Regions from separate parts of the Streptomyces sp. NPDC006140 genome, predicted to be linked through region 4. Evidence: riboswitches for the same ligand, from Rfam matches in the RefSeq annotation. Region 4 holds a riboswitch; each other region holds the start of a gene.
The links. A riboswitch is a leader RNA that binds a small molecule or an ion and turns the genes downstream of it on or off. The one in region 4 is predicted to bind cobalamin.
Positions count from the first base shown of each region.

Region 1 (5,181 bases), on a different contig from region 4:
GCGGACCCACGACCCGGCTGAACATGCCTGCGGCACAAGGCACTTGACGCAGACGGGTGCCCCCTAGGATGGTCGGACGCACCGCTCGCACCGGGAGACATGCCCATGGGCACCGAAGAGGCCGCACATCCATCGACCGGCAGCGGAGCCCTGGACGGCCGGTCGGCGGGGCCCATGGTGCCGCGGCTGGCGCTGGGCGCACGGCTGCGCGGGCTGCGGCAGGAGCGCGGCATCTCCCGCGAGGACGCGGGGCACGTCATCCGCGCCTCCTCCTCCAAGATCAGCCGCATGGAGGCCGGGCGCCACGGCTTCAAACTGCGTGACGTCGCCGATCTGCTGACGCTCTACGGCGTCACGGACGAGGCCGAACGCGCCACGCTGCTGGCGCTGGCCGAGCAGGCCAACACCCCCGCCTGGTGGCGGTACTACAGCGACGTGGTGCCCACCTGGATGCAGACCTACCTCGGGGCGGAGCAGGCGGCGAGCCTCATCCGCTGCTACCAGGTCCAGCGCGTTCCCGGCCTGCTGCAGACCGCCGACTACGCACGCGCCGCCATCCGGCTGGCCCACCCGGACGCCGGCGCCGAGGAGATCGACCGCCGGGTCGCGCTGCGGATGACCCGGCAGCGGATCCTGCACCGGCAGCCGGCGGCCCAGCTGTGGGCGGTGCTGGACGAGGCCGCGCTGCGCCGCCCGGTCGGCGGCATCCGGGTGATGCGCGCCCAGCTCCGGCACCTCATCGAGATGTGCCGGCTTCCGCAGGTCACCGTCCAGATCCTGCCGTTCCACGCGGGCGGGCACGCCGCGGAAGGGGGCCCGGTCACCATCCTGCGGCTGCCGGGCGGGCAGTTGCCGGACGTGGTCTACCTCGAGAAGCTCACCACCGCCCTCTATCCCGACCGGCCCGCCGAGATCGAGCGCTACTGGGACGCCATGAACCGGCTGGTGGTCGAAGCCGAGCCACCGGACGAGACTCCGACCATCCTGCACCGCCTCCTCCAGGAGACCTGACGGCCCAGCAGGAGGCCTGACAGCTCAGCCCTTGCGGGCGACACCGCCGTACTGGTGCACCTCCGCGGGCAGGCCGAGCGCCTCCGCGTCGGGCCGCCAGCGGGAGCAGGACGTCACGCCCGGTTCGAGCAGTTCCAGACCGTCGAAGTAGCGCGCGATCTGCTCGGGGCTGCGCAGGATGTACGGGATCGAACCGCCGTCGTTGTACTGCCGGATGGCCCTGACGTAGTCCTCGCTGGTGTCGGTGGAGTCGTAACTCACGAGGTAGCTGCCCGAGGGCAGGGCGGCCACCAGCTCCCGCACGATGGAGCGCGCCTCGTCGTGGTCCTCGATGTGGCCGAGGATGCCCATCAGCATGAGGGCGACGGGCCGGTCGAAGTCCAGCGTCTTCCCGGCTTCCCGGATGATCGTGCCCGGCTCGCGCAGGTCGGCGTCGACGTAGTTGGTGACGCCCTCGGGTGTGCTGGTGAGCAGCGCGCGGGCGTGGGCCAGGACCAGCGGGTCGTTGTCGACGTAGACGATCCGGCTCTCCGGGGCCACCCGCTGGGCGATCTGGTGGGTGTTGTCGACGTTGGGCAGCCCGGTGCCGATGTCGAGGAACTGGCGGATGCCCTCCTCGGCGGCCAGGTGGCGCACGGCGCGGGCGAGGAAGTAGCGGGCGGCGCGGGCGCCGGTCTCGATGCCGGGGAAGATGTCGCGGAACGCGTCACCGGCCACCCGGTCGACCTCGTAGTTGTCCTTCCCGCCCAGCCAGTAGTTCCAGATCCGGGCCGAGTGCGGCACCGAGGTGTCGATCTTGGGGAACGGCTCCTGCTCGGGGTTCTCCGCCTGGTCGGTCATGGACGCTCCTGCGTGTGGTCGGGAAGGCCAACGTTAGCTTGTCCGCGCCGTGGAGAGGATCAACTCCTCGGCGGTTCCCAGGAGTTCGACTTCCGTCTCGGTCATGGTGGGGTTGGCGGCCCGGCGGCGCAGGGCTTCGGCCAGGGCCGGCCGGGTGAGCGGCGACGGACCGGCGAGGAGGGCGGTCAGCATGACCTCGGCGAGTGCCGAGAGCGAGTCGCCGGCGACGGCGGCCTGCGCGAGGACCACCGCGGACGCCGCCCAGTCCAGGCCCGGGTCGCCCTCCGCCGCGTCGGACCAGTCGATGACGCGGGGGCCGTCGGGCGTGAGGATCACGTTCTCCGGGTGCAGGTCCAGGTGGAGGACGCGGACGGCCGGGTCGGTGGAGCGCAGCGCGGGCACGGCGTGCAGCTCGCGCAGCAGCCGGGCGAGGAGCGAGCCCGCCTCCGTCCCGTCCAGGGTGCCCGCGAGGCACGCCTGGAGCACGGTCGGGCCGGAGAGCCGTTCCATCACCAGGTCGGTGCGCGAACCGGACGGGCGGACCCGGGGAACCGGGTAGCCGTGGGCGTGCACATGCGCCATCACCGCGCCCTCGGCCGCCGCGTCGCCGCCGCCCTCCCGCTCGCGGCGCAGCACCCACGCCTGGTCGATCTCGTAGACGTCGGCGCGGCGGCCGGAGCCGAGCAGCTTCCCCGGTGGTGTGGTCGGCATGCGTCGAAGCTACCGCCGCCCACCCGGCGCCCTCGGCCGGTTTCCTACGTGCGGGTACAGTGAGCGGGTCGTCATCACACCCGTACGGGGGGAAGCCGGTGCAATTCCGGCGCTGACCCGCAACCGTGAAACCGCCGGCCCACGGCGGTGAGCCGGATCGCCCCGTACGGTTCGTGACCGGCTCGCGTGCCCGGCAGCCCGCCGGTGCACGGCACCGTCGAGGTATACGGAGCCGAGCCGCCGGGGTGTCCCGTGCTGCCCGGCTCCCCCACAGGGAGAGGCACCCGCCGATCATGAACGTCCGCCGCAGCGCCGCGGTCCTGGCCGCCGTCGCCGTGATCGGCGCCGCCGCGCCGGCCACCGCCGCCCCGTCCCCCTCGCCGTCCCAGGCGTTCCCCTCCGCCCTGTACGGCGACAAGGACCCGAAGTTCGACGGCGTCTGGCGCCAGTCGCTCGCGCTGCTCGCGCAGGACACGGTCGGGGTGAAGCCGGCGGCGAAGTCCGTGGAGTGGCTGGTGCGCCAGCAGTGCGCGGACGGCGGGTTCGCCTCGTACCGGCCCGACCCGGCCACGGCGTGCGACGCGAAGACCATGCTCGACACCAACGCCACGTCCGCCGCCGTGCAGGCGTTGGCCGCGCTCGGCGGCCACGACGACGTCACGGCCAAGGCCGTCGACTGGCTGAAGTCCGTCCAGAACGAGGACGGCGGCTGGGGCTACGCGGCGGGCGGCGCCAGCGACACCAACTCGACGTCGGTCGTCATCGGCGCGCTCACCGCCGTGGGCGAGAAGCCGGACCGGGTCGAGAAGGGTGGCAAGTCGCCCTACGACGCGCTGCTGAAGCTCGCGCTGCCCTGCGGCGGGGACGGCGACGGCGCGTTCGCGTTCCAGCCGGACAAGAAGGGCGAGCTGACCGCCAACGCGGACGCCACGGCGGCGGGGGTGCTGGGCGCGCTGGGCCGGGGCATGGTGGTGAAGCCGGGCGGGAAGTCCGACGCGGCGTGCGCGCAGCCGCGTACGCCGGAGCAGGCGGCGGCGAACGGGGCCGCGTATCTCACGTCCGCCCTCGGCAAGGACGACGACCACCTGATGTCCGCCCTGGCGGGTGCCGAGCCGCAGCCCGATTACGGCAACACCGCCGACGCCGTCGTCGCGCTCGCCGCGCACGGTGACACCGCGCAGGCGGAGAAGTCCCTGCGCTGGCTGGAGAAGAACGCCGCGAGCTGGGCCGCCCAGAACGGTCCCGCCGCCTACGCCCAGCTGATCCTCGCCGCGCACGCGACGGGCACGGACCCGCGCGACTTCGGCGGCGCGGACCTGGTGAAGCAGCTGAACGCGACGGGCCCGGCCCCGCAGGGCGCCGCAAAGGCCGACGCGGACGCCAAGGACGAGAAGCAGGACTCCAACTCCGTGTTCGGCGTGTGGTGGTACGTCGGCGTCTGCCTCGTCGCCGGGATCGGCATCGGGTTCCTGTTCACCGGCCGCCGGAAGCAGCAGCTGTGATCCGCCGGGCCGTTGTCCTCCTGCTGGCCTCGCTCCTGCTGTGCGCGGGGGCGGGGCAGGCGCAGGCCGCGGGCTACCGGTACTGGTCGTTCTGGGAGCGCGACGGCGACCGCTGGGTCTACGCGACCCAGGGCCCGTCCATGGCCCGCCCCTCGGACGGTGACGTCCAGGGCTTCCGGTTCGCGGTGAGCGAGGACTCCTCCGATGCGGCCCGGCCGCGCGGTACGGCCGACTTCGCGTCGATCTGCGGGAAGACGCCGGCCAGGGACGGCCGGAAGCGCGTCGCCCTGCTCCTCGACTTCGGCACCCCCGCGGACGCCCCCAAGGGCGAAACCCCGCCCTCCGCGAGAACGGCCTGCGCCCAGGTCTCCCCCGACGCGACGACGGCACAGGCCCTGGCGGCGGTGGCCGGGCCGCTGCGCTACGACACGAACGCCCTGCTGTGCGCGATCTCGGGCTACCCGGAGCGGGGCTGCGGCGAGCAGGTGTCGGAGAAGCAGCGGAGGCCGGCGGCGGAGAAGAAGGAACAGCCGGACGACGGCCCGTCCCTGGGCCTGCTGGCGGGCATCGCGGTGGTGGCGCTCCTGGGCGGGGCGGCGGTCTGGCAGGTACGCCGGCGTGGGTAGGTCGCTCCACCCCGGCGCCTGGTGGCTGTGGGCCCTGGCCCTCGGTACCGCGGCCACCCGCACCACCAACCCCCTCCTGCTCGCCCTCCTCGTCGCCGTCTCCGCGTACGTCGTGGCCACCCGCCGCCCCGACACCCCCTGGTCCCGCTCCTACGGAGCGTTCGTCAAACTCGCCCTCGCCGTGCTGCTGATCCGCCTGCTCTTCGCGACGCTCCTCGGCTCCCCCATCCCCGGCACGCACACCCTGTTCTCCCTCCCCGAAGTCGCCCTGCCCGCCTGGGCGCAGGGCATCCGCCTCGGCGGCGCGGTCACGGCGGAGGCCCTCGTCTTCGCCCTGTACGACGGCCTGAAACTGGCCACGCTGCTCATCTGCGTCGGCGCCGCGAACGCCCTCGCCAACCCCTCCCGCCTGCTCAAGTCCCTCCCGGGGGCGCTCTACGAGATGGGCGTCGCGGTGGTCGTGGCGCTCACCTTCGCTCCGCACCTCATCG
Region 1 is NZ_JBEXTS010000001.1:536,257-541,437, reverse strand. It holds gene ABZ386_RS02570 (nuclear transport factor 2 family protein) at 1-47, shown strand, start outside; gene ABZ386_RS02565 (helix-turn-helix transcriptional regulator) at 106-1,011, shown strand; gene ABZ386_RS02560 (SAM-dependent methyltransferase) at 1,036-1,851, opposite strand; gene ABZ386_RS02555 (phosphotransferase) at 1,885-2,562, opposite strand; cobalamin riboswitch at 2,611-2,743, shown strand; gene ABZ386_RS02550 (prenyltransferase/squalene oxidase repeat-containing protein) at 2,856-4,064, shown strand; gene ABZ386_RS02545 (SCO2322 family protein) at 4,061-4,690, shown strand; gene ABZ386_RS02540 (energy-coupling factor transporter transmembrane component T) at 4,683-5,181, shown strand, end outside.
Region 1: linked by a shared signal. The riboswitch ahead of ABZ386_RS02550 (prenyltransferase/squalene oxidase repeat-containing protein) and the one ahead of ABZ386_RS05630 (ABC transporter substrate-binding protein) in region 4 are both predicted to bind cobalamin.

Region 2 (5,181 bases), on a different contig from region 4:
TACGACCGACACGCACGACCCACCAGCTGGAGGCTGTTCCATGCCCGGGGCATCCCGTCGGACCAGGACTCCGCTGACCGCCCTCCTGCTGGTCAGCGCCGTGCTGGCCCTCCTCCTCGGCGGCGCCGGATCCGCCTCCGCGCACGCCGTCCTGACCAATGCCGACCCCGGGGACGCCGCCGTGGTCAAGACGGCCCCGACCCAGGTCACGCTCACCTTCACCGAGTCCGTCAGCCTCTCCGACGGCTCCGTGCGCGTCCTTTCCCCGCAGAACCAGCGGGTGAACCAGCCGGCCGATCACCTGGACGGCAGGTCGAACACAGTCCGCGCCAAGCTGCGGGGCAAACTGTCCACCGGCACCTACACGGTGGCCTGGCGCGTGGTCTCCGCTGACAGCCATCCCATCTCCGGCGCCTTCACCTTCTCGATCGGCAAACCCTCCGTCACCTCCGCCGTAGCGCCCTCCGATTCCCCCGGCGACACCGCGGTGAGCAGGCTCTACGGCTTCCTCCGTTACGTTGCCTACGGCGGCCTCGCCCTGCTCGTCGGCATCGCCGTGTTCGTCCTCGTGTGCTGGCCCGCCGGGGCGTCCCTTCGGCCTGTACGCAGGCTGCTCGCAGCCGGCTGGGCGGCGCTGCTGGGATCCACCCTCGCTTCGCTGCTGCTCCGCGGTCCCTACGAGACCGGCGCCGGCCTGGCCGCGGTGTTCGACCTTTCGCTGCTGAGCAGCACCCTCACGGGCCGGAGCGGCCTGGCCCTGGGGGCACGGCTCCTGCTGCTCGCAGCGGCAGGCGTCCTTCTGAAGCTGACGGCGGACCGGTTCGGCCGTGCACCTGAAGCGACGGGAGGAGGCCGGGGCGGCGTCGTGCCGCACATCGGCCTCCGCGGCTGCGTACTCGGCGTAGTGCTCGCCGTAGGGCTGGCGGTCACCTGGGCCGCAGCCGAGCACGCGTCCGCCGGGCTGCAGGTCCCGCTGGCGATTCCCGTCGCCGTGCTGCACCTGCTGGCCATGGCCGTGTGGCTGGGCGGCCTCGTGGCGCTGGTGGCCGTCATGTTCCGGGCGCCCGCCGACGCACTGATCCCGCCAGGGGCGGTCGCCCGCTTCTCCCGGCTGGCGTTCGCCTCGGTCGTCGTCCTGGTCGCCACGGGCGTCTATCAGTCCTGGCGGCAGGTCGGCTCGTGGGAGAACGTCTCCTCCACGGAGTACGGTAAGCTTCTCAGCGTCAAGGTCGCCGTCGTGGTCCTCCTGCTCGTCGCGGCCACACTCTCCCGCGACTGGACCGCGCGGCTGCTGCAGCAACGGTCAACGCGGGAAGCCTTCTCGGTTGCGGCGCCAGAACCCGTGCGCGTGGCCCAGACGGTGGGCGCCGGGGCTTCCTCCGACATGGATGGTCCCAGCGACGCGGGCAGCGCCGGAGCACCCTGCCCTCCCGCTTCCGCCGACAGCACCGCCTCGCCCGGCTCCGAGCCCGACCGATACCGGCGCGGCCTGCGCCGCTCGGTCGCCGCCGAAGCCCTCCTCGGCGCGGTCGTACTCGCAGTCACCACCCTGCTCACCGGAACCCAGCCCAGCCGCGCCGCCGTGGAGACCGCCACCGCGGCCGCCGCCTCCCAACTGCCCCCGGCCGCCGTGGTCACGATCCCGTTCGACCTCGGCACACCGAGCAACAAGGGCAAGGTCCAGATCACCCTGACCCCGGGGCAGGTGGGCGAGAACACGGTCCAGGCCCTGGTGTTCGCCTCCGACAACGGCGTCTCCACCGTGCCCGAGCTACGGCTCACCTTCACCCAGCGCGCCCAGAAGATCGGCCCGCTCGACGCGAAACTCGCCAACCGGGGCGGCTACTGGTGGACCGACAGCCTGCAACTGCCCATAGCAGGCACCTGGACCATGCAGCTCACTGTGCGCACCAGCGACGTGGACCAGGTCACGGTGTCGGACACCGTGACCATCCGGGAGCTGCCGACCCGGTCGACCGCGCCCTGACCCAGCCGGTCGTTCCGCAGAGCTCCCCGCGCGACCCTGACGCCCTCGAACGCCGGGTGGCCCCTGGAAACTGCCCAGGGGCCACCCGGCGTAGGTGCCTCGGCCTGTTAGGACACTGCCCTCACACCCGCTCCGGCACTGGGTGCGGTGACCGCCTTTCGGGTCAGGGCCCGCTCGGCCAGAAAGCCGAAGAGCAGTCCGAAGGCCGCCCACAGCACGGCCTGTACGCCGATCGAAGCGAGCCGGAACTCCCAGAGGTCGCCGGCCGGGAAGCCCTGGGGAACGTTCTCCCCGGACGGCAGGAAGACCATCGCGACAGCAACCAACGCGACGAAGGCAACCCCCGCGGCGATAGAGGCATTCCAGTTGCCCCACGCCGGAGCCAGGCGGCGGCCGAGCAGGACCGCGGCGATCCCCAGCAACACGCTCAGCGCGATCATCAGGAAGTACAGGATGGTGCGCTTGTCGAGCGTGTCGGGGTTGCCGACAGCGGGCGGGTTGGCCGGGTACTTGAGGATCGGAACCAGGTAGACGGTGAGGAATCCGGCGAGCGCCGTCAGCGCCGCCGTCGCCCGGGCGCCGAACCGGCCGATGCGGCCCAGGGCGAAGCAGAAGGCGAGGGCCGCGATGCCGCCGATGGCGACGCCGAAGACGAGGACGCCCGTTGCGAGCCCGGCCGTCGACTGCACGGACCTGCTGACCAGTTCCTCCCCGCCCTCGTGATGGGCGTTGGCCTCCTCGAAGGCGATGGCCGCATCCACAGGGCCCTCGCCCACCAGGTAGGCGAAGACGAAGGCGAGCACGCCGGCGCCGAGGCCGGCGAGCATGCCGCGCACCAGAAGGGTGCGTATGGTGACGGAGTCCATCGGCGTGTTCCCCAGTTCTCAGTGGCAGGGGAAGCCGAGCAGGTGACGTCCGTCGTGCACCCACTCGTGCACGCCCTCGCCGGAGAACAGCGCGGTGGCGCCCTGCTCGGCGCCGACGAAGTACAGCAGGACCAGCATCAGTACGCCGAAGAAGACGGCCCAGGGAGCGATGGCCCTGAGCGGCAGCGGTGTCGCGGCGGACGGGGCAACGGGGGCAGGGGCGGCAGTGGACTGCGCCATGGCGAGACCTCCTCGGGAACACGCGTCCCGCAATCGTGTGGAGCACTCGACGACGGCACCGGGTCTGACTCACCAAGCCCCTGACACCTCGTCAGGGGCCGTGGAACACAGTGGCGCGACCGTGCCGGACTTGCACCGGGCTTCCGCAACGCCGTCGTCCTTGTCGCTCCAGAGCGTACGGGCAACCGGTGATCCGGCCAATATGGCCTGCACCACCTACCATGTGCCGGTCCCTGGCAAACCCTGGAGGGATTCCTCGTGACCATCCGGTTGATGCTGCTGTGCGCCCCCGTGCCCTCGGGGCGGGAGACGCGCTTCGCCGACGGCCCCCTGGACGAGCGGGCCGTACAGCAGGCGCGCGCGGCGGCCGGGGCCCTGCCCGCGACCGGCGTCCGGTACACCGCGCCGTCACAGCGATGCCGGCAGACCGCCCAGGCCCTGGGGTGGGACGCCGCAGTGGAACCCGCCCTGTGCGACATCGGCGTGGGCTCCTGGCACGGTCGCACGCTCGATGAGGTCGCCGCCTCCGACCCGGCGGGGCTCGCCGCGTGGATGACCGACCCGGGCGCGGCGCCGCACGGCGGCGAAACCGTGGCCGACGTGTGCACGCGCGTCACCGCCTGGCTCGACACGCTGCAGGGCGAGTCCGGACCGGTTACGGCAGTGGTCGAGCAGGCGGTGACACGCGCGGCGGTGGTGTCCGTACTGGGCGCTCCGCATGCGTCCTTCTGGCGGATCGACATACCGCCACTGACTGCGGTGCACCTCACCGGCCGGGCGGGCCGGTGGAACCTGCGCCTCGGAGCCGCCATGTCCGCGGGCGCCTGAACCCGCCTGCGGGACAGGGTAATTGGGCCCCGCAGGCGAGTCAGGACTCGGTCGTCAGCCCTGCGACGAGGCGGAGCGACGGCGTGCCAGCCACCATCCGCCACCGCCGAGGACGAGCAGGGCCACGATGATCCCGCCGATGATCAGGCCCGTGGACGAGCCGTCGTCCTCCTCGGCTGCTTTCTCCTCGGCCTGCGGGGTCGCGGCCGGTGACGTGGGCGCGGTTTCCGACTGCGACGGGCTGGGCGTCGGGCTCGCGGTCGGGCTCGGGCTGACCGGCGTGGCGCCCGGTGCCGCTGCCTTGAGCTTCAGCACGGGGGCGGGCTGCCCGGGTTCCTCGCCGCCGTCCGGCAGCTCGATCCAGCGGGAGACCTTGCCATCGCTGTAGGTCTCGAGGGTCTTGAAGGCGAGCTCCTTGGCGTCCGGGAGCTGCCGGACCTTGATCTTGTGTTCGGCGTCGACGCCGGCCTTCAGTTCAGGGCCGCCGACGGTGTAACCATCGCTGATGGTCTTCAGCTTCCAGCCCTTGGGCGCCTCCTCGAGCTTTACGTCGGCGGGGTCGATGCCCTTGGGCAGGACGACGCGCAGCTCGGTGAAGCCGGCGGAAGCGGACTCCGCCTCCGAGACGAAGCTCAACGTGACGTTCTCGGCGAGGGCCTGCGCCTTGTCGGCCTCGACCTCGGCGTGGGCGGCGGCCGTCCCGGTCGCGGCGAGGGTGGCCGTCAGCGCGGCCGCGCCGATGACGGCGATACGGCGGGATGCGCGAGCGGCGAGGTGGTGCGTGGGCATGCGAATGCTCCTTGCTGATGAAGCCGGGCGGCCGAAGCCGGCCCCGGGGGAGGGATAGCCGGAGGGACGTTGGCGTGTCCCGGTGGTCCCCTGCGCACCAGCGCGTGTTGAAGAGCTCGTGTCCGTAAGGCGGCCGAGGGCTCGAAGCAGCCGGACAGCCGTACAGCGGGCGGTGCGAGACATACGCCGGTCATGAGACACGGTCTCGCCCAGGTCGCGACGGCGGCCATGACCCGGCGCACAGTGCGGGCGGCGATGCACGCCGTCGCCACGGCCGCGTCGGCCCGGTGCAGCAACCAACCCGCCGCCAGCGCGGCGACCACATGCGCGGCCGTCATCGCCGTCGAGGCGTGATGCCACGCGTGCCCGTCACCCTGCTCCATCGCCGGCTGGCCGGCATGTCCCGCCCCCGCGTGGTGAGTGCCGCCCGCCTGGGTCAGCCCGGCGTGCAGCACCCCCTGCGCCGCCAGG
Region 2 is NZ_JBEXTS010000023.1:43,401-48,581, reverse strand. It holds gene ABZ386_RS38255 (copper resistance protein CopC) at 41-1,987, shown strand; gene ABZ386_RS38250 (CbtA family protein) at 2,095-2,853, opposite strand; gene ABZ386_RS38245 (CbtB-domain containing protein) at 2,872-3,093, opposite strand; cobalamin riboswitch at 3,135-3,299, opposite strand; gene ABZ386_RS38240 (histidine phosphatase family protein) at 3,352-3,921, shown strand; gene ABZ386_RS38235 (DUF1775 domain-containing protein) at 3,976-4,710, opposite strand; gene ABZ386_RS38230 (hypothetical protein) at 4,644-5,181, opposite strand, start outside.
Region 2: linked by a shared signal. The riboswitch ahead of ABZ386_RS38245 (CbtB-domain containing protein) and the one ahead of ABZ386_RS05630 (ABC transporter substrate-binding protein) in region 4 are both predicted to bind cobalamin.

Region 3 (5,181 bases), on a different contig from region 4:
TCGCTCCAGTCGTACTTCGACTGACCGGCGCGCCCTCCTCGTCAGCCGCCGCTCCCGGCCGCCCCCAGCCGCTGTCCCGCCGCGAGGGCGGCCAGCTCGTCCGGCGTACGCGGGCCCGGCGCCGACTCGGTCAGCACGCCCTGAGCCCGGAGGAGTTCCGCCGCGGCGGCGCCCCACGGCAGCCGCAGCCCCGCCTCCCGGAGGAGATCGGTGCGGGCCAGTGCCACCGGCGCGGGCCCGGTGCGCACGCCGGACGGGGTGAGGAGCGCCGCGTCGTCGGCCCAGCGCAGGGCGAGATCGACGTCGTGGGTGGCCATCACGACCGTGGTGCCCCGGGCGCGGAGCCCGTCGAGCGTGCCGAGGAGCCGTTCCTGGCCGTCGGGGTCGAGCCCGGCCGTCGGCTCGTCGAGGACGAGGACCCGGGGCCGCATGGCGACCGCGCCGGCGATGGCGGTCCGCTTGCGCTGCCCGTAGGAGAGCAGATGGGTGGGCCGGTCGGCCAGGGCGGCGATGTCCAGGGCGTCGAGCGCCTCGGCCACCCGCGCCCGCACCTCCGCGTCGTCCAGGCCGAGGTTCAGCGGCCCGAACGACACGTCCTGCTCGACGGAGGCCGCGAACAACTGGTCGTCCGGGTCCTGCACCACCAGCTGGACGGTCGTCCGCAGCCGGGTCAGGCCCCTGCGGTCGTACGTCACCGGCTGCCCGTCGACCGTCAGCCGGCCCTCGCGCGGCCTCAGTCCGCCGCTGAGCAGCCGCATCAGCGTGGTCTTGCCGCTGCCGTTGCGGCCGAGCAGCGCGAGCGCGCGCCCCTCGCGGATCTCGAAGTGGAGGCCGCTGAGCACGGCCGGGCCGTCCTCGTAGGCGAAGGACGCGCCCCGCAGGGCGACCAGGGCGGCCTCGCTCATGTCAGCGGCCTTTCCAGCACGAAGGTGAGGACGGCCAGCGCCGCGAGGAGCGCGCAACTGGCCGTGGTGAAACGGACGGAGACCCGGGCCTCGGGCACCAGGACGCGCAGGGTGCCGTCGTAGCCGCGCCCGGCGAGACCGGCCTGGAGGCGGGCCGCCCGGTCGAAGGCCCGGACGAACGCGGTGGCGCCCAGCCCGGCCAGGGACCGCCACTCCGCGGCCCGGCTGGTGTGCCCGAGCCGGGCGGCCTGGGCGTCCCGGACGCGGCGCACGGAGTCCAGGAGCAGGAAGCTCATCCGGTACGTCACCAGCGCGACGTCGACGACGGGCGCGGGCACGCCCGCCCGCACCAGGCGGGGCAGCAGGTCGGACATCGGCGTGGTGAAGGCGAACAGCAGCACGCCCAGGGAGGCCGCCGAGGTGCGCAGCAGCAACTCGGCGGCCCGCACCGGCCCGTCACCGGCGAGGGAGACGAAGCGCCCCGGCCCGCCGACCTGGACGAGCAGGGTGAGCGCGCCCGTCACGCAGAAGCCGAGCGGCACCCGGTAGGCCCGCCACAGCCGCCGCCCGGGCACACCGGCCGGCCCCAGCAGCAGGGACAGCGCCGCCACGAGCACCAGGGCCGCGCCCGGCCAGGGCGGCAGCGAGACCGCCAGCACGGTGAGGCCGAGTCCGAGCACGGCCTTGTCCACGGGGTGGCGGCGGCGCCAGCGACTGCCGTGCGCCGCCGCGTCGATCGGCAGCACGCGGCTCAGGCCCCTTCGGCCGGGGACTCCCCGGGGACGCCCACGGCACCCCCGTCAGCGGCCTGTTGACGGGCCGCGGCCCGTTCCTCGCCCTGGCGGCGGCCGCGCCGCAGGCCGAAGTAGTAGGCGAGGACCCCCGCGCCGATCGCCGCCTGGAGGGCGAACAGCGCCGACTCGATCTCCCCGGACGGCGGCTCGTACAGCGGTGAGAACCAGGGCTCGTAGCCCGGGTCCAGCTCGGTGATCGCCGTCTCCGCCTGGGCGTCGGCGCCGGTGAACGGTTCCTTCTTGTGGTCGCCGAGGCCGAGCGCGAGCGGCAGCACGGCGAGCGCGGCCACGGCGAGCAGCAGCACCAGGTTGATCTTCGTGTTCCGGCTCATCGGGCCACCGCCTCGGTGCCGGTCCGCGACCGCTTCCCGGCGAGGAGCACGCCCAGCCGGGTCAGTTCGCCCTTGCTGGACTGCATCAGCAGCCGCATCACGAGGACGGTCAGCAGGCCCTCGCTCACCGCGAGCGGGATCTGTGTGACGGCGAAGATGGAACCGAACTTGCCGAGCGCGCCGAGGAATCCGCTGCCCGGGTCGGGGAACGCGAGCGCCAGCTGCACGCTGGTGACGCAGTAGGTGGTCAGGTCGGCGACGAACGCCCCGCAGAACACGGCCGCCATCAGCGGCGCGTCGTACCGCCGCAGCAGCCGGTAGACCGCGTATCCGGCCCAGGGTCCGACGATCGCCATGGAGAAGACGTTGGCGCCGAGCGTGGTGAGGCCGCCGTGCGCGAGCAGCAGGGCCTGGAAGAGCAGGGTGATGGTGCCCAGCACCGCCATGATGGGCGGGCGGAACAGGATGGCTCCCAGCCCCGTGCCGGTGGGGTGGGAGCAACTGCCGGTGACGGACGGCAGTTTCAGGGCGGACAGGACGAACGTGAAGGCGCCGGAGGCACCGAGGAGCAGTGTGCTCTCGGGGTGCTCGCGCACTTCACGGGTGAGCGACCGGACTCCGTGGACGACGAACGGCGCCGACGCGACGCTCCAGGCGACCGCGTGCGCCGGAGGCAGGAAACCCTCGGCAATGTGCATGGCTCAGCAGACCCTCTCCAGCACCTCGTGGATGGTTGACGCGCCTTGGCCGGTCTCCTGGCTGACGGGTACCACCGCCCGTGCTCCGCCTTCCCGGGTCCTTCAGGACCCAGTGGCTGCCCGTGAGGGCCGGAGCCGGACTTCCCGATTCACAGTGGCGAGGGCCGCACCGGCATCACACCGGATTTCCCGTTCACCAAGGCGTGGTGACAATAAGGCCGGGATAAGGACGATGACAAGCCACGCAGGGGGCGCGTGAGGGGGCGCCCGCTCGCACACCGGCGCATGACGCCGCGGATCCACGCGAGACGGACGGCGCCCCGGCCGTCGGAGGGCGGGCCGGCTCCGGGACGGGGGCACCCCGGCCGTCGGAGGGCGGGTCGTGTCAGTCGTCGCCCCCGTCGTCCCCGTCGTCGTCGCCGTCCCCGACCGGCCGGACGTGGCGCGGGATCTCCTGCCGCGGCTTCTCCGCCTTCTCCGGCGCGCCGGTGGCCGCCTCCTGCGTGGGGGCCGCGGGGCTGGGGGTCGGCGAGGGGGCGGCCGGGGCTGTGGACGGAGTCGTGGCCGGGGTGACATCGGCCACGGTGCCGGCGGTCGGAGCGGTGGCCGTCCCCGGGTCGGAGGAGAGGGGCGAGGCCGGGCCGTCGGCGGGGGTGGCGGCCGGGCTGCTCGCGGACGGTGACGCGTCCGGTTCCGTGCCCTTGGTCGCCGTGTTGTCGGGGGAGAACCAGAGCATGCCGGCGAGCATCGCGGCGACGAAGAGGGCCGCCGCGGCGATCGTCGCGGCCGCTCGGTGGTTGCCGAGGCCCCCGCGGGGCGCGGAGCGGCGGCCACGCCCGGCCTGGGGCGTACGGGTGGTGTGCAGCGAGGGGGCGCCGGGCAGCGCGTAGGTGGTCACGCTGCGGGGCTCGGCCGGAGCGTACGCTCCCGGCGCGGCGGACGGCACCGGGGACGCGGCCTCCGGCAGCGGCTCGGGCAGCCCCCGCCAGGCGCCGCCGGCGAACCACTCGGCGGCCTGCTGGGCCGAGGGCCGGTCCTCGGGCTGCTTGGCGAGGAGCCCGAGGAGGTAGTTCTCGAAGGCCGGCGGCAGCCCGGCGACCCCCAGTTCCCGGGGCGGCACGGGGGCGCTGTCGAGGTGCTGGTGGAGGAGTGCGACGGCGGTGTCCGCCTGGAACGGCGGTCGGCCGCTGAGGAGCTGGTAGAGCACGCACCCCAGGGAGTACATGTCGGAGGCGGGCCCGGCGGGCTGCCCCAGGGCGCGTTCGGGCGCGAGGTAGAGGCCGGTGCCCACGATCTGGCCGGTGGCGGTGAGCGCGGCGCCGGGATCGTCGAGGAAGCGCGCGATGCCGAAGTCGCCGATCTTCAGGGTGCCGCCCGTGTCCAGCAGCAGGTTGGCGGGCTTGATGTCGCGGTGGACGATGCCCTGCGCGTGCGCGGCGGCGAGTCCCGCGGCGGCCTGGGCGGCGAGGTCGGCCACCCGTCCGGCCGGGAGCGCGCCCGACGCGGCCAGCACCCCGGCGAGGCTGTCGCCCTCGACCAGCTCCATCACCAGGTACAGCCGGTTGTCGTACTCGCCGAAGTCCAGCACACCGACCAGGTTCGGGTGGTTGAGGCGCCCGGCGGTCTGGGCCTCCAGGCGGAACCGGGAGGCCGCCGTGGCGTCGGTGTCCTGGGGCAGCAGCAGCTTGACCGCCACCGCTCTGGCGAGCGTCTCGTCGTACGCGCGCCAGACCTCTCCCATTCCACCGCGCCCGATCTCAACATCCAGCCGGTAGCGGCCCGCTAGCAGCACTCGTCCTCGTCTCATGCGTGTGGGAAGGTTGCCGCAGACCGAACTCCCCGCGTTCGCACGGGGATTGGTGGGGGGTGCCGCAGCCGACCCAGGATACTGGCGCCGGATGATCAGTGTGTTCCTCGGCGGTGATCCCGGACGGAACGGTCCCGGAAAACCCGGGGGAGCGCCGTCGCCCTGCGGAGTGACGCTCCCGTCCGCCCGGTTGCCGGGCCCGGTCAGGCCGCCGGGGCCGACCGTCCCTCCCGGCGGGGCAGCAGCGCCACCGCCAGCGCCGGCACGGCCGCGAGGACCAGCCACGGCACCGCGGCCGGCAGGCCCGAGTCGAGCAGGGAGCCGGTGGCGGCGCTGCCGACGAGCACGATCAGGCCGGAGACGGAGGACAGCGCACCCATGTACAGGCCGAGCCGGCCCTCCTCGGCGAGGTCGGGGACCCAGGCGCGGGCGGCGGGCACCACCAGCATCTGCCCCACGGTGAGCAGCACGACGAACCCGGCGGCCGGCAGCAGCCCGGCCGTGCCCGTCCACCCGGCGGGTCGGGCGGCGGCCACCACCGCGAAGCCCGAGGCGATCAGCAGCAGCCCGGCGGCCATGGAGCGGCGCAGGTCGAGCCGGTCGCCCGCCCAGCGGGTCACCGGGAGCTGGGCGAACACCACGAGC
Region 3 is NZ_JBEXTS010000007.1:174,256-179,436, forward strand. It holds gene ABZ386_RS20045 (amidinotransferase) at 1-24, shown strand, start outside; gene ABZ386_RS20050 (ATP-binding cassette domain-containing protein) at 42-905, opposite strand; gene cbiQ (cobalt ECF transporter T component CbiQ) at 902-1,651, opposite strand; gene ABZ386_RS20060 (energy-coupling factor ABC transporter substrate-binding protein) at 1,657-2,031, opposite strand; gene ABZ386_RS20065 (energy-coupling factor ABC transporter permease) at 2,028-2,729, opposite strand; cobalamin riboswitch at 2,759-2,945, opposite strand; gene ABZ386_RS20070 (serine/threonine-protein kinase) at 3,115-4,536, opposite strand; gene ABZ386_RS20075 (MFS transporter) at 4,740-5,181, opposite strand, start outside.
Region 3: linked by a shared signal. The riboswitch ahead of ABZ386_RS20065 (energy-coupling factor ABC transporter permease) and the one ahead of ABZ386_RS05630 (ABC transporter substrate-binding protein) in region 4 are both predicted to bind cobalamin.

Region 4 (5,181 bases):
CCGAAGGAGACGCGGGAGGTGGCGGTGGTGTAGATCAGGCCGGTGCCGCCGGGGGAGACCACGGCGTCGAGGTACAGCACGACGCTCAGCCAGCCCAGGCCCACCAGGGTCGCCAGGCCCGCCCAGGGGCCGTCGATGCCCGGGAACTTGAGGTCGGCCCAGCCGTGCGCGAACGTGCTGTGGGGCAGCGCGGCGATGAACACGACCTGGAGCAGGACGTAGATGATCGCACCGATCGCGACCGAGCCGAGGGTCGCGCGCGGCAGGTCGCGCTTGGGGTTGCGGCTTTCCCCCGCGAGCTGGATCGCCTGCTCGAAGCCCAGCAGGGCGAAGATGATGCCGCTGGTGCTGATGGCGCTCAGCACACCCTTGGCGCCGAGCGGGGCGAAGCCCTCCGAGGTGAAGTTGCCCGGGTGGAAGTTGCCCACCGCGACCACGAAGATCGCGGCCAGCGGGACGGCGATCTTCCACCAGGTGGCCGCGCTGTTGGTGTGCGCCAACACCTTCACGCCGAGGAAGTTGACCGCGACGAAAACGGCCATCAGGAAGACAGCGACGATGAGACCGCTGGTCGTCAGGGTGCTGTCCTTCTGGTGCAGGAAGCCCTTCGCGAAGTCCCAGTGGCCGGCGTAGCCGATCATGGCCTCGACCTCGATCGGGGCCACGGTCGCCGCCTGCAGCCAGGCGAACCAGCCGAACGACATGCCGGCCAGGCCGCCGAACGCGTAGTGCGGATAACGGGCCGTGCCGCCCGCCACCGGGAACATACCGCCGAGCTCGGCGTGCACCAGCGCGAGGAGGACGATGGCGACGGCGCCGATCACCCACGAGATGATCGCGGCCGGACCGGCCATCATGACGGCGTTCTTGGCGCCGTAGAGCCAGCCGGAGCCGATGATGGAACCGACGGAGGCCCACATCAGCCCGATGAGCCCGACGTCCCGGCGCAGTCCGCCCGGACTCCCCTTCACCCCCGGTACCGCATGGTCGACGCTTACCATATTCTTAGGGGCCTCTCATGAAATGAACAGAGCGTTCAGCGTGCAAGAGGCCGTCAGGCTAGGAATCAATTGCCGACCGGCAGAAGACTGTTGCCGTGCATTTGACCGCGCACGGGGATTTCCTGGAGAAAGCTTCAGGAAATCTGTACGGGGAAATCAGGGAGCCGTTAAAGTCTCAGCCCAGTCGGGGGATCTCGATGGCCGGGCAGCGGTCCATCACCATCTCCAGACCCGCCGCGCGGGTCCGGTCGTACGCCGCCTCGTCGATGACGCCGAGCTGGAACCACACCGCCTGCGCGCCCTTCGCGACCGCCTCGTCCGCGACGGCCCCGGCGAGGTCGCTGTTCACGAAGACGTCCACGACGTCCACGTCGAAGGGGATGTCCGCCAGGCTCGCGTACCCCTGCTCCCCGTGCACCGACTCGGCCTTCGGGTGCACGGGCACGACGCGCTTGCCGAAGCGCTGGAGCACTTCGGCGACGCCGTACGCCGCGCGCTGCCGGTTCGACGACAGGCCCACCACGGCCCAGGTGTCGCCGAGCTCGGTGAGGATCCTGCGGACCGTTGCCTCGTCGCCGTACACCGGCGGCCTCCTCGGGAGTCGCGGAAGAGCTGCTGCCCGCACAACGACGCAGGGTGCGCGGTGATTCCCCGAGGGCCCCGTGATAGCTTGCCGAGGCCAGTCGAACCCATGTACGTGGGTCAGGGAATCCGGTGCGAATCCGGAACTGACGCGCAGCGGTGAGGGGGACGGGCGGGGCCTCGGCCACTGGACGGCGTGTGTGACGTCCGGGAAGGCGCCCCGCACCGGACGAACCCGAGTCCGAAGACCTGCTGGCGGCCCCCGCGGCCGTTTCGCGGCGGGGGAGCACCGTACGACCGGGCTCCGCGATCGAGCCCTCGACGACTGAGGACTGGTTCCCCGTGCCCCTCGCCCGACCCGCCCGTGCCGCCGTCCTGCTCGCGGCCGGCTCCCTGCTCCTGACCGGCTGCGGCGACGCGAAGCCCGCCCCCGCGAAGGCCGCCGCCGTCACCCTCGACAACTGCGGCCGCCAGGTACGCGTCGAGGCCCCGCCGCGCCACGCCGTCTCCCTCAACCAGGGCACCACCGAGATCCTGCTCTCCCTCGGCCTCGCCGACCGCCTCGCGGGCACGGCCACCTGGACCGACCCCGTGATGAAAGGACTGGAGAAGGCGAACGCCCGGGTGCCGCGCATCGCCGACGACAACCCCTCCTTCGAACGGGTCCTGGACACGGACCCCGACTTCGTCGCCGCGTCCTTCGTCTCCACCCTCGGCAAGGGCGGCGTCGCCACCCGCGAGCAGTTCGAGAAGCTCGGCGTGCCCACGTACGTCTCCCCGTCCGACTGCGCCGGCAAGGACAACTCGGGCGACGGCGACGGCGCGCGCGACAAGGTGCTCGGCATCGACACCGTCTACGGCGAAATACGGGACCTCGCCACCGTCTTCGGGGTACCGGAACGCGGCGACAAGCTGGTCGCCTCGCTCCAGCGGCGCATGCGCGAGGCCACCTCGGGCATCGACGCCTCCCACGTCACCCTCCTGTACTGGTTCGCCAACTCCGAGTCCCCCTACATGGCGGGCTGCTGCGGAGCGCCCGGCATCATCACCCGGGCCCTCGGCGCGAAGAACGTCTTCGACGACACGCACGAGGAGTGGCCGCAGGTCAACTGGGAGACGGTCGCCGACCGCGACCCGGACGTCCTCGTCATCGGCGACCTGACCCGCAGGTCGCAGACCGCCGAGTCGGCCGCGAAGAAGATCGCCTTCCTGGAGTCCAACCCGGCCACGAAGAACATGGACGCGGTCCGGCACAAGCGGTACGTACTGCTCAGCGGGCAGGCCATGAACCCGACCATCCGCACGGTCGAGGGCGTGGAGCAGGTCGCCGCCGGACTGCGCGAGTTCGGGCTCGCGAAGTGACCGTGCGCGGCCTGGTGCTCGGTACCGGAGGGGCCCTGTTGCTGGTCGTCTCCGTGGCCCTGGCGATCACCGTCGGTCCGGCCGACATCCGGGTCGCGGACGTCTGGTCCGTCGTCGCGGCCCACCTGGGGCTCGGCACCTCCGACCTGACGCCGATCCGGGACGGGATCGTCTGGCAGCTGCGGCTGCCGCGCACCCTCCTCGCGGCCGTGTGCGGAGCCGGACTCGCCGTGTGCGGGGCCGTGATGCAGTCGCTGCTGCGCAACCCGCTCGCCGATCCCTTCGTGCTCGGGGTGTCCTCGGGCGCCTCCACCGGCGCGGTCGTGGTCGTCGTGCTCGGCGTGGGCGGCGGGGCCGTATCGGTCTCCGCCGGGGCGTTCCTCGGCGCCCTGCTGTCGTTCGCGCTGGTGCTGCTGCTCAGCCACACCCTCGGCGGCACCACCGACCGGGTCGTCCTGGCGGGCGTCGCGGCCATGCAGCTCTTCTCCGCGCTCACCTCCTTCGTCGTGATGACGGCCGCCGACGCCGAGACGACCCGGGGTGTGCTGTTCTGGCTGCTCGGCTCGCTCGGCGGCGCGGGCTGGACCGACGTCCGGCTCTGCCTGGCCGTCCTCGCCGTGGCGCTCGTGGTGTGCCTGTCCCACGCCCGTACGCTCGACGCCTTCGCCTTCGGGCAGGACGCGGCGGCCGCGCTCGGGGTGTCCGTGGCCCGTACCCGCCTGGTGCTGCTGTGCGCCACGGCCCTGCTCACGGCCGCGCTGGTCAGCTCGGCCGGGGCGATCGGCTTCGTCGGGCTGGTCCTGCCGCACGCCGCCCGGGCGCTGGCAGGCCCCGGCCACGTCCGGCTGCTGCCGGTCACGGCCCTGGCCGGCGCGGTGTTCCTGGTGTGGGTCGACACCCTCGCCCGGACCGTCCTCGATCCGCAGGAGGTGCCGGTGGGAGTGGTGACGTCGCTGATCGGGGTGCCGGCGTTCGTGGCGGTGCTGTACCGGACGCGGAGGGCGCGATGAGCGAAGTGCCCCAAGTGGCTCCCGCGGAAAGCGGGCTCCGCGCCGACCGGGTGGGCCGCCGGGCCGACGGGCGCCTCATCCTCGACGGAGTCGTCCTCGCACCCGAGACCGGCTCCACCGTCGGCCTCCTCGGACCCAACGGCTCCGGCAAGTCGACCCTGCTGCGGCTGCTGGCCGGGCTGATCGCACCGACGGCCGGAGTCGTCACCCTCGACGGCACGCCGCTGGGCGACCTGCCCCGCCGTACGGTCGCCCGCCGCCTCGCGGTCGTCGAGCAGCAGTCGGACACGCAGGTCGAGTTGAGCGTCGAGGACGTCGTACGGCTCGGCCGGGTGCCGCACCGCCGTGCCTGGACACCCGCCTCGGCCGGCGACGAGAAGGCGGTGCGGGCCGCCCTGGAGCGCACCGGCCTCGCCGACCGGGCCGGCCAGCCCTGGCAGACCCTCTCGGGCGGCGAGCGCCAGCGGGTGCAGATCGCCCGCGCGCTCGCCCAGGAACCCCGCGAACTCCTCCTGGACGAGCCGACCAACCACCTCGACATCCACCACCAGCTCGACCTGCTCGCCCTGATCGCGCACCTGCCCCTCACCACTGTCGTCGCCCTGCACGACCTCAACCTCGCGGCGATGTACTGCGACCGGGTCGTCGTCCTGAGCGCGGGACGGGTCGTGGCGAGCGGTACTCCGGGTGACGTCCTCACGGAGGGGCTCATCGCCGAGGTGTACGGGGTGCGCGCGGCCGTCAGCCGCGAAGGGCGCGAGGGGCGGCCCCATGTGCGGTTCCTGGGGACCCTGCGGTGAGGCGGGGCGCACGTCCCACGGCACCGGTGGCCTGCACGCCATTGGTGGGGCGATTCCGCCACAGTGACCGAAAAAAGCCGTGCACGCCTGCGCGTCTCCGCCCACCCGCCTACGCTCGCACCGTGCTGCGCATCATCGACGCCCGTACCGGCGAGCCGGTCCACGCCGCCCCCGCCCGCCGGGGCCTGACCCGTGTCGAGGTGCACGCGCCCGGCTCCGACACCACGGACCTGCGGGTGCTGCTCGTCGCGGACCTGCTGGTCCGGGCCCTGGAGCTCGGCGGCACCCCCGTGTGGGCGACGCTGACCGGCGGACACCGGCAGGCGGAGCTGAGAGCGGGCGCCGCGGTCCTCGGCGTCCGACCCTTCGAGGACAGCCCCGACGTCGGCGCGGGCCTGGGCGAGGCCCAGGTCATCCATGTGGCGG
Region 4 is NZ_JBEXTS010000002.1:91,542-96,722, forward strand. It holds gene ABZ386_RS05620 (APC family permease) at 1-1,001, opposite strand, end outside; gene ABZ386_RS05625 (CoA-binding protein) at 1,177-1,584, opposite strand; cobalamin riboswitch at 1,665-1,855, shown strand; gene ABZ386_RS05630 (ABC transporter substrate-binding protein) at 1,926-2,945, shown strand; gene ABZ386_RS05635 (iron chelate uptake ABC transporter family permease subunit) at 2,942-3,955, shown strand; gene ABZ386_RS05640 (ABC transporter ATP-binding protein) at 3,952-4,755, shown strand; gene ABZ386_RS05645 (hypothetical protein) at 4,878-5,181, shown strand, end outside.